Regions from separate parts of the Paenibacillus sp. V4I9 genome, predicted to be linked through region 2. Evidence: riboswitches for the same ligand, from Rfam matches in the RefSeq annotation. Region 2 holds a riboswitch; each other region holds the start of a gene.

Region 1 (3,095 bases), 440 kb from region 2:
GTGTCGGTTCTGGCGTTGGTGCCGGTTCTGGCGTTGGCGCTGGTGTCGGTTCTGGCGTTGGCGCCGGTGTTGGCGCTGGTGTTGGCGCTGGTGTCGGTTCTGGCGTTGGCGCCGGTGTTGGTGCCGGTGTCGGCGCTGGTGTCGGTTCTGGCGTTGGCGCTGGTGTCGGTTCTGGTGTTGGTTTCGGGTTCGGACAGTTCACAGTTAAGTTGGAACCAGAAATATGGAATTCTTTGGCTACCAATGACCCGAAGAAAGTACTTTTACTTCCGGTTATTTTCATTGAGCCGTAAGGTGCATAGAAAATTCCATTATACTCACTATTGCTTCCCGAAACTTCAATATCCTTTAACGAGTAGAAGGCAACGGAGTCATTGCTTGAATCATACTTTAATCCTGACCCGCTGATTTTAATGCTTCCGGTAGCGAAAACAGTCCCGATTCCACTGATCCGACTTCCGGATATTGTGACGTCACCGTCCACAAAAATTACTCCATTTATTTTTGTACTGCTTCCAGAAAAGTTTGTTTTTCCACTATACACTTTTGTTGCTTTTTGCTTGTATTCATCGGCATTTAACTGAAACATCCCCATAGGTGCAGACTTGACTTTCGAGTTAAATGTATTATTGCTACCAGATGACTTAAATGAATTTACATATTCCAATACATCAATGCTATTCTTGCTTCCGGCAACCACGACGTTCCCGTTAATGTGAGCTTTACCATTGATACTATTACCTGAGCCTGTTAAAGAGAATGTTTGATTCGGATCTCCTGCAAAAAGGGCATAATCAAAAATGTTCTTCGCTTCACCTGCCTGCACCTCGTCTGCTAAAACCGTGTTGAGGGGCATTACTGCTAAACATACTACTAAAAAAGCTCCTAGTAATCTTTTAAATTTGATCATGTTACTTCTCTCCTCTCATTTAATTAAAAAAGAAAACACAACAGCAGGATGCTGTTGTGTTTTCTAACACTTCACAACCTGGCAATCTTAATAGTATCTTAGTCCTATTGAAGACCCATGGCTTTGCGTCCCTACATTCTTAGTCCTATTGAAGACCCATGGCTTTGCGTCCCTACATTTCTATAGGTTTGCCAAATATATTTAATTAATTGTAAATGAGACAGCATTACTTGTTTGTCCATCAGCGTTGACGACAGTGACGTTAACGACACCGGAACCGCTTGGTACATTAACCTTTAAACTCTTCGAGTTCATATATACGCTTGTAGCTTGAACTCCACCAAAATACACTTTCGACGTACTAGCAAAGTTTAAACCATTAACATAGACAAGAGAACCGACAGAACCAGTAGTCAGCGACATACTTGTGATCTTTGGCGCCGGAAGGACCGGTCCATTATCATAAGTAAAGGTTGTCGATGCTGACTGTCCGTTCGATAACGTGACATTAAATGGTACGACTCCTATTGTCGGGCTGCTTGGTACTGTCACTTTCAAACTTGTACTATTCATAAAAGTTACAGACGCGTTCACACCGTTTATCGTTACGTTCGCTCCACTATCAAAGTTTGTGCCGTTAACGTAGATAACATCTCCACCTGCTTTGTTACCATGGTTTGGTGACAAGCTTGTAATTGTCGGTGTAACGATCGTGTACTGGTAACCTTGCGGTAGGGTAGCGGTACCACCATCCGGGTTCGTTACGGTTACGTCAACTTTTCCAGCTGCTGCAGCAGCTGGTGCTGTAGCTTTAATTGTCGTAGCATTTACATAGGTACTGCTAGCAATGTTTGAACCAAATGTTACAGTTGCACCGGAAATGAAGTTCGAACCGTAGATATACACGATATCTCCACCCGTAACTTTCCCTTGATTAGGAGAAACAGACGTTAAGGTTACTGGTTTAATAGCCGGGAGCGTATACTCGTAGCCTTGGGTAAGAACAGCTTCATTCGTATCGTTAGTCACTTTCACATCCACTTTTCCAGGTACATCTCCAGCCGGAACTATTACTCTCAAGCTTGTTTTGCTCATGTAGGTTGTAGAAGCAGGTTTTCCGCCAATTGTTACTTGTGAGATGCCATTTACAAAATTCGTGCCGTTTACATAGATGGTTTCACCACCTGCAACAAGTCCGGTATTTGGCACAATCGACGTAATGGTTGGTATCGGATACTGAACAGCGGTATAGGTATAGGCACCTGTCAGCGTGAATAAGTTATTGTTCAAATCCGCTACTGAAACATCTACTGCACCAACACTATCACCTACTGGAACAGTGATTAAAAATTGCGTTGCTGATACATATGTAGTAGACGCTTGTTTTCCACCTACAAATATTGTCATACCAGACTTAAAGTTTTTCCCGTTTACATAGACCTGGTTTCCGCCAGTGATAACACCTGTGTTTGGTGTAACTGACGTAATTTCCGGATCTGTCTTCGGAGGTTCATTGTACGTAAATCCTCCAGAAACAACAGCATTCGTTCCATCCGGGTTCGTAAACGTAAGGTCAACTGGACCAGGCGTTGTTGCCTTCGGGGATGTTACTTTCAAATATGTTGAATCCATATAGATTACCGATGCAGGTTTATCACCAAACAATACAGAGATTCCGCTCATAAAATAGTTCCCTGTCACATACACAAGCGTACCGCCATCCAAAGGCCCATTATTTGGATCTATGACCGCGACAATTGGATCAGCTTTATATTGGTAAGAGGCTGACGCTTGTTGACTATCCGGGTTAGTTACTGTAACACTAACAATGCCTTGCTTCCCGGTAGGAGCAGTTGCCGTCAATTGTGTATCGCTCACAAATACTACATTACTAGCCCTCATCGTTCCGAATTGAACAGTTGCCCCGTTGACAAAGTGATTCCCATTAATAACAACCGTCTCTCCGCCCTTCGGATGACCATAGGACTTATCAAGCGATGTAACTTGAGGCGCTGGAAGCTTGACATTAACGTTAACACTCGGAATGGACTTCGATCGGCTTGCACCTGCATAGTCCTTATAAGTAATAACTGAGCTCGCTGTCGAAATCGGGTATGTCCCTGTTTTTGTTTTGCTTACCGGACGAATTTTATAATTGAATGAAAGAGTGCTATTTTTCAATTCA
Region 2 (3,095 bases):
CACTTTTCTACCGGTCGCTTCTCCTACGAAACGGAGCGGTACGAACGTATAGTCCTTGTATAAAAAGGGGGCAACCGGAATGTTCATCTTTAGATCGTTAAACTCCGCTTCCTTCTTACCCAAGGGCAACCGGAGGGATTTCCCCTCTTTTTGCCCGGTTACTGTTTTAGTTGCATCGTCCCAATTCACTTTAAGTCCCAATTTCTCAAAAATAGGCCTGAATTCCACGGTAGTGGAGCCTTCTTGCAGGATTGGTGCCTCATGAAACTGAATTTCTTCTCCGTCAAGGAAAACACGTATCGGATCGTTATCGGTCATCTGGGTAATACGTTTATTAATCCAATAGTCCCTTACATACGGGTTTGAAACATTATAATACAGTATGATGTACGTTCCAGGCTTAATAATTGGAGTATAAATTTGGTTCGTCTCTTGTTCGAGCAATCCACCCACATACTCCCATGATCCACCTTCCAACCGATAAATGCCGAGCTTATTTATTTGCTCCTTCGGCACTCTACTCGCTATGTAGGACATGGAAAGAATGAGCGCATCTTTAGCATCCGGCATCGAGACGTTCCATGGCAGACTCACCATTTTCTGTCCAGGCAACAGCGCCTTAGTCAACTGTAAGTCGCGATCCGGGTTAGGCTCCATGTTGACGTCGCCATCACCTTGGAACAACCATTCTTTCATTTTCAACATAATGCTTTTATCCTGCGATGTGATAGCTCTGTCTTTGCTAAAGAAAAGCATTGACTGGTTTACTGGTTCAGCCCATTTCTCGACATAAGGTACCGCAGAAGCAATAGGGGCCGTCGGTGCTACAGACTGACCGCTCACGTTCACTTCTCGGAGAAATATATTACCGTCGTCACCTCTGAGCACAACCTGATTATTGTAAATACCGACGAGTGAGTTTACGGAAGCCTTGTCTACTAAGATGTGCGCTTCGCTATAGGCAAGATCTGCTACGGCAATCTCATCATTGTCATTCACCGTTTGATGCCAAGCCGAGATATGATCACCAATAGCAATGGGAGCTTGGCTTTTCGGCGCTGCATCGGATCTAGCTAAGAGCTGGGGAAGTGCGTCATCATGATCGGTTTGCTGTGATCTGGTCTCATAACCACCGGCATTCATTTTCTGCAGCCAAACCGCGGTCTTTCCGTTAAAAGCTGGACCGTAAAATGTATCTACATAACCGTCAGTCGGTTTCGTTAGCTTGCGGGTTTTCTCGGTAGCGATATCGTAAAGCTGAAGATCTTTGGAGGGTAATTGGACATACAATATTTCCCCCTCCGCAACCACAGCATTTATGCCCTGACCAACCCTTTTGTTGGTCTTACTCGCTATATCATAAACATAAATAAAATTGTCGCTCTTATTGGGGACAGCTACATAATGACCGTCCGTCGTTGGGGATTCGTACGTACCGGGGGTAGATGCTATGTTCAAAGATTCACCGCTACGAATATTGAGCAATATGAGATCCTTCTGACGATGAACATAAGTAACATAATCCCCTCCGACATCTGGTACCGACTTGACACCACTCGTGTCCGTCAGCTGCTTGGCTTCGCCAGTTACTAGATTACGGTAATAAAGCTGATCTTTTCCCGAGTTGTCCTGGGCTTTCCAGACCATGTCGCTGCCAGAAATGTTAACGAAACGATCAGGTGCCTTATACATGGTTGGGGTATCTTTCGTACTATACATCAAAGTAGCCTGTGCTGAGTTTCCCCCTCCGTAATAAGTGATAAATCCAATCAGCACGCATATGGCTACAAGTCGTTTCAAATGTAGTCTCATCATAGCTCACCCCGATTTCCTTCATTTTGGAATATAAAAAAACAACCATCTCGAGCGACCCGGCTATCATTTCCCAAGTGGATTGACCGCTGATTCTCGCTTTTTCGTATGAGCACATAGGTGATTTCCAAAAATGACCAAAATGCTAATTCCAACTAATATGTATTCAAAAGAGTAATTGAAACTAGAAGCTAATAAAAATTTTAAGAAGCAAAGAAAGTTTTGTCCGGAAAACCATCTCCCTCTGCATAACATCTTGCAATAGCTGAAGCAGCCTTCATGAACATATGGTCTTTAGTTGTTCCCGGGACTCTCTCTAGCTGCCGAAATTCTTCATTAAGTAGATTAAATTCAATTTCACCCAAACTTTCTTCCGTTGGACCAAATTTGTATATGACCTTTTCGGCATCGTCGAATACTTTAATCAGCATAAGATATGTTGCCATTTTGGGACCCTCCTTTCTTTTTGGCAATAAAAAAACAAGCCCCTAAAGAGTATCCCGGCTATCATCCCATGACATGTGACTCATGGCTTAGACCCGTGGCTTTGCGTCTCCACCTTTCGATGGATTTGCCTTTGTTCATTATTGCTTGATATTAGGTGTGTTTCACTCATTTTAGCTAGTCGTAAAGAACTACTATTTCCCATGGTATTCCATAAAATAATATAATTCAACATATTTCTACAGGAAAGAGGCAACCCCTACGCAAAGTGTGTGATTTCTCACAAAAAAGGCCAACCAGAGTACTGGTTGACCTAGGAGATCCCATAAAACAGTCAGTTTAGTTGAATAAACAGATGAACTGGAATTTCACAATTACTCGACTGAACAGATACACGCACGGGTTATTATTATTTTACTTCTGTATAGACAATAACGCACCATTTACGTAATAATACAGCATTCCGTTCTGATCAAAGAAGACTTCCGTTGCTGTCCCCAGCGCCAAAGTATCAACCTTCTGATATGTCGCCGCACTGTATATCCCATTTTTACCAACCAGCAGCTCTCCGGTAGCATTCGCAGCATAAATCGGTTCTGGCAATGTACTGATTACCTGCGTAACATCATTGAGATTAAGGACCTTATTCTTTACGACTAGTTTCCCTTGACGTTCCAACAATAGAACCGGAGTATCCAAGGGATCTCTCAAGAAGTTCGGGTAACTTAGGTTGGATTGGCCTGACTTGGTTACGCTATTACCACTAACGGAATATGCGAATACGTTTGAACCGGCACTTCCCGCATTCCAGCCATACTGATACCATGTAAAGAATCTGC
Region 3 (3,095 bases), 520 kb from region 2:
CTGTTGCTCTATCCTGCTGAGCTACGGGCGCATGGCAAGAATTATGATAGCACGAAGGCTTTCGTCGCGCAACCTTTTGGGCGGTCGTATTTCTTAGTGACAAGGAATGTATACGTTGAATAAACTGGCTGAGTTGGCAGCAGCGATGCAGAATTAGAGGCAGGAAATTCTAAGCTTTACCGCGTAATTTACGGAAAAATTGGGTCAACATCGTCGAACACTCTTCTTGCAAGACGCCGCTAACGACATCGACACGGTGATTGAACCGGTCCTCTTGCAGCAAATTCATGAGCGTTCCGGCACAGCCGGCCTTCGGATCAATGGTTCCGTAGATGACCTGCGGAATCCGCGATTGCACAATCGCGCCCGCACACATCGGGCAAGGCTCTAGAGTGACGTAGAGCTGGCAATCCAAAAGCCGCCAGGCTTGCAGATGTTCGCTCGCTTGTTTGATAGCGATCATTTCGGCATGAGCGAGAGGATCTAGGGTTGTTTCACGCAAATTGTAGCCGCGGCCGATGATTTGACCTTGATGGACAACGATAGCTCCAATCGGTACTTCTCGGATGGCTTCTGCTTTGAGAGCCTCTTGAATTGCTTCTTTCATCCAGGGGATATGTTCATCCACAGGGGGACACCTCGCTAATATATTTTTATCCACATGTGCATAACAATCGAACATTCATTCCGTTGTTAACAACCTGTGGATAGCTTTGTGGATAACTTAAAAAGCTGTGGATATTTAATCTTTCTACATTACATACAACAAAAAGAACAGCTATGCAAGGAATTTTGTTGATAATAGCAACTGTGCTAGGTATAATGATAGATATTAGTAGGTCTTTTAGACCATATAGTACGTGATAGGTATAAATAAATAGCAAGGTTCGACAATGGCAAACTTGTTGAAAAGCAAGGACGCAAAGCTGAGGGTCTACGGTTCCATTGGAACTATGGCAGCCTGGTTACCGAAAATCGATGCTTTTTTTGATTGAGGTAATAGGCTGCTCCTACATAAGGGGCGGTCTATTTTTATATAGGGAATAACTTGAGTAAGGAAGAGGTGCTGATTATAATGGCCAACGGGTATAACGTCATGAAATATTACGGAAGCAAGGAGGGGTATGACGCTGACGTGCTAATTGATAGTAAGGCTGTTTTGGGAAAGGACGATTTCGTAGCCACTGGCGTACTAACCTATGCACTCGGAGACATTATTGAGGTGGAATTACCGGAATACGATGTCTTTCAACTTGGTGATAAAGCGAAAATGACGGTTTATACCAAATCCGGCTTGTTTGTGATGAATACAACCGTTGTTGCCAAAGAATTCGGCTCCGTCATTGTCATTAATCCACCTGAAAATCGTAAGAAATTCGCAGAAAAACGGGAATTCCCACGTGTGGATGTGAAACATACAGGTCTCTTATTCGGACTTCAGGATATGAATAAAAGGAATAAACATCAATTTGAAAACCCACTTGGTATTTCAATCAAAAATATATCCATCAACGGCTTAGGATTTACCATTAATGATAATTCTATGATTGATAAGATTGTTCAAAAGCATTCACAGCTCGAAGTTGAGCTGGATTTGGGCTTTACGGTGCCTTGTTCGATGGAAATTGTAAGAAAAGAAAAGGTTGAAAATGGTTTTTATTATGGGGCCAGTTATATCGACATTCCGCAAGAGAAAACCAATGCTTTAAGGGGTTTTATCCTTACGAATCAGATCGAAACTTACTTCGTACAGAAGCGGGAAGCGCAATTTAAAAGAGCAACGGAAAAAAAGTCTGCGGCGAATCAATAGCCTTCAGGCTTTTTTTTGCGTTCCAAGTGCTATATAATAAGAAGGATGATTTTCGAAAATTAAGGAGTTGTAACTACAATGGCTTTGAAAGCAGGTATCGTCGGTCTACCGAACGTAGGAAAATCGACATTGTTTAATGCAATTACACAGGCGGGGGCAGAATCTGCGAATTATCCGTTTTGTACGATCGATCCGAATGTTGGGGTAGTTGAAGTACCAGACGAGAGATTGCAGAAGCTGGTAGAGATCGTTGTGCCTAAGAGCATTGTCCCGACAGCCTTTGAATTCGTTGATATTGCGGGTTTGGTAAAGGGTGCGAGCAAAGGTGAAGGGCTTGGAAATAAATTCTTGGCACACATTCGTGAAGTGGATGCCATTGTGCATGTTGTTCGTTGTTTTGAAGATGATAATATTACCCACGTTTCCGGTAAAGTGGATCCGATCGGCGATATCGAAACGATTAATCTTGAATTAATTTTGGCAGATATTGAGTCGGTAGAAAAGAAGATCGAGCGTTCGCGCAAAAACCTCAAGGGCGGCGACAAAAAGGTTGTTGCTGAAGTGGAGTGTTTAGAGCGTATTAAAGAAGCGCTTTATGAAGATAAACCAGCACGGAGTCTGGATCTCAGCGAAGATGAGAAACTTCTCGTGCGCGACCTTCATTTATTGACCATGAAACCCGTGCTTTATGCGGCAAACGTGAGTGAAGATGAAGTAGCAACAGCAGATGAAAATCCTTTTGTGAAAATTGTGAAAGAATTTGCTGAGAGCGAAAACAACGAAGTGGTGTCGATTAGTGCGAAGGTTGAATCCGAAATCGCCGAGTTGGAAGATGAAGAAAAAGCGATGTTCCTCGAAGAGTTGGGACTTCAAGAGTCCGGCTTGAATAGATTGATTAAAGCAGCTTATAGAAAACTTGGCTTGTACACGTATTTCACAGCTGGGGTGCAGGAAGTAAGAGCATGGACAATCCGCAAGGGAACGAAAGCTCCTCAAGCGGCTGGTGTTATTCATACCGATTTCGAACGTGGTTTTATTCGTGCTGAAGTCGTCTCTTATAATGATTTGACAGCTGCAGGGTCGATGAATGGTGCGAAAGAAAAAGGCCAGGTGCGTCTCGAAGGTAAAGAGTACGTGGTGAATGACGGGGACGTCATGCATTTCAGATTTAATGTGTAATTAATAAAAAAAGTAAAGAAAGGAGTGATCCTATATGTTGGATCGACTTCAGTCCATTGTAGACCGCTATGACAAATTAAGCGAACTGTTGTGTGACCCGGATGTA

What was found. Region 2 has a riboswitch for cyclic di-GMP ahead of QFZ81_RS36795 (hypothetical protein). Riboswitches for the same ligand answer to the same signal wherever they lie in the genome.
Region 1: it holds a riboswitch for cyclic di-GMP, as region 2 does, so the genes downstream of both, QFZ81_RS34795 (IPT/TIG domain-containing protein) here and QFZ81_RS36795 (hypothetical protein) in region 2, are expected to answer to the same signal.
Region 3: it holds a riboswitch for cyclic di-GMP, as region 2 does, so the genes downstream of both, QFZ81_RS34395 (PilZ domain-containing protein) here and QFZ81_RS36795 (hypothetical protein) in region 2, are expected to answer to the same signal.

What each region holds. Positions count from the first base shown of each region.
Region 1 is NZ_JAUSZE010000001.1:7,548,700-7,551,794, reverse strand. Features, by position in the region: gene QFZ81_RS34795 (IPT/TIG domain-containing protein) at 1-910, opposite strand, end outside; cyclic di-GMP riboswitch class I at 980-1,113, opposite strand; gene QFZ81_RS34790 (IPT/TIG domain-containing protein) at 1,112-3,095, opposite strand, start outside.
Region 2 is NZ_JAUSZE010000001.1:7,984,097-7,987,191, reverse strand. Features, by position in the region: gene QFZ81_RS36800 (stalk domain-containing protein) at 1-1,815, opposite strand, end outside; gene QFZ81_RS36795 (hypothetical protein) at 2,016-2,258, opposite strand; cyclic di-GMP riboswitch class I at 2,304-2,398, opposite strand; gene QFZ81_RS36790 (S-layer homology domain-containing protein) at 2,671-3,095, opposite strand, start outside.
Region 3 is NZ_JAUSZE010000001.1:7,460,496-7,463,590, forward strand. Features, by position in the region: tRNA gene QFZ81_RS34385 (tRNA-Arg) at 1-31, opposite strand, end outside; gene tadA (tRNA adenosine(34) deaminase TadA) at 170-607, opposite strand; cyclic di-GMP riboswitch class I at 886-973, shown strand; gene QFZ81_RS34395 (PilZ domain-containing protein) at 1,076-1,810, shown strand; gene ychF (redox-regulated ATPase YchF) at 1,889-2,989, shown strand; gene prfA (peptide chain release factor 1) at 3,024-3,095, shown strand, end outside.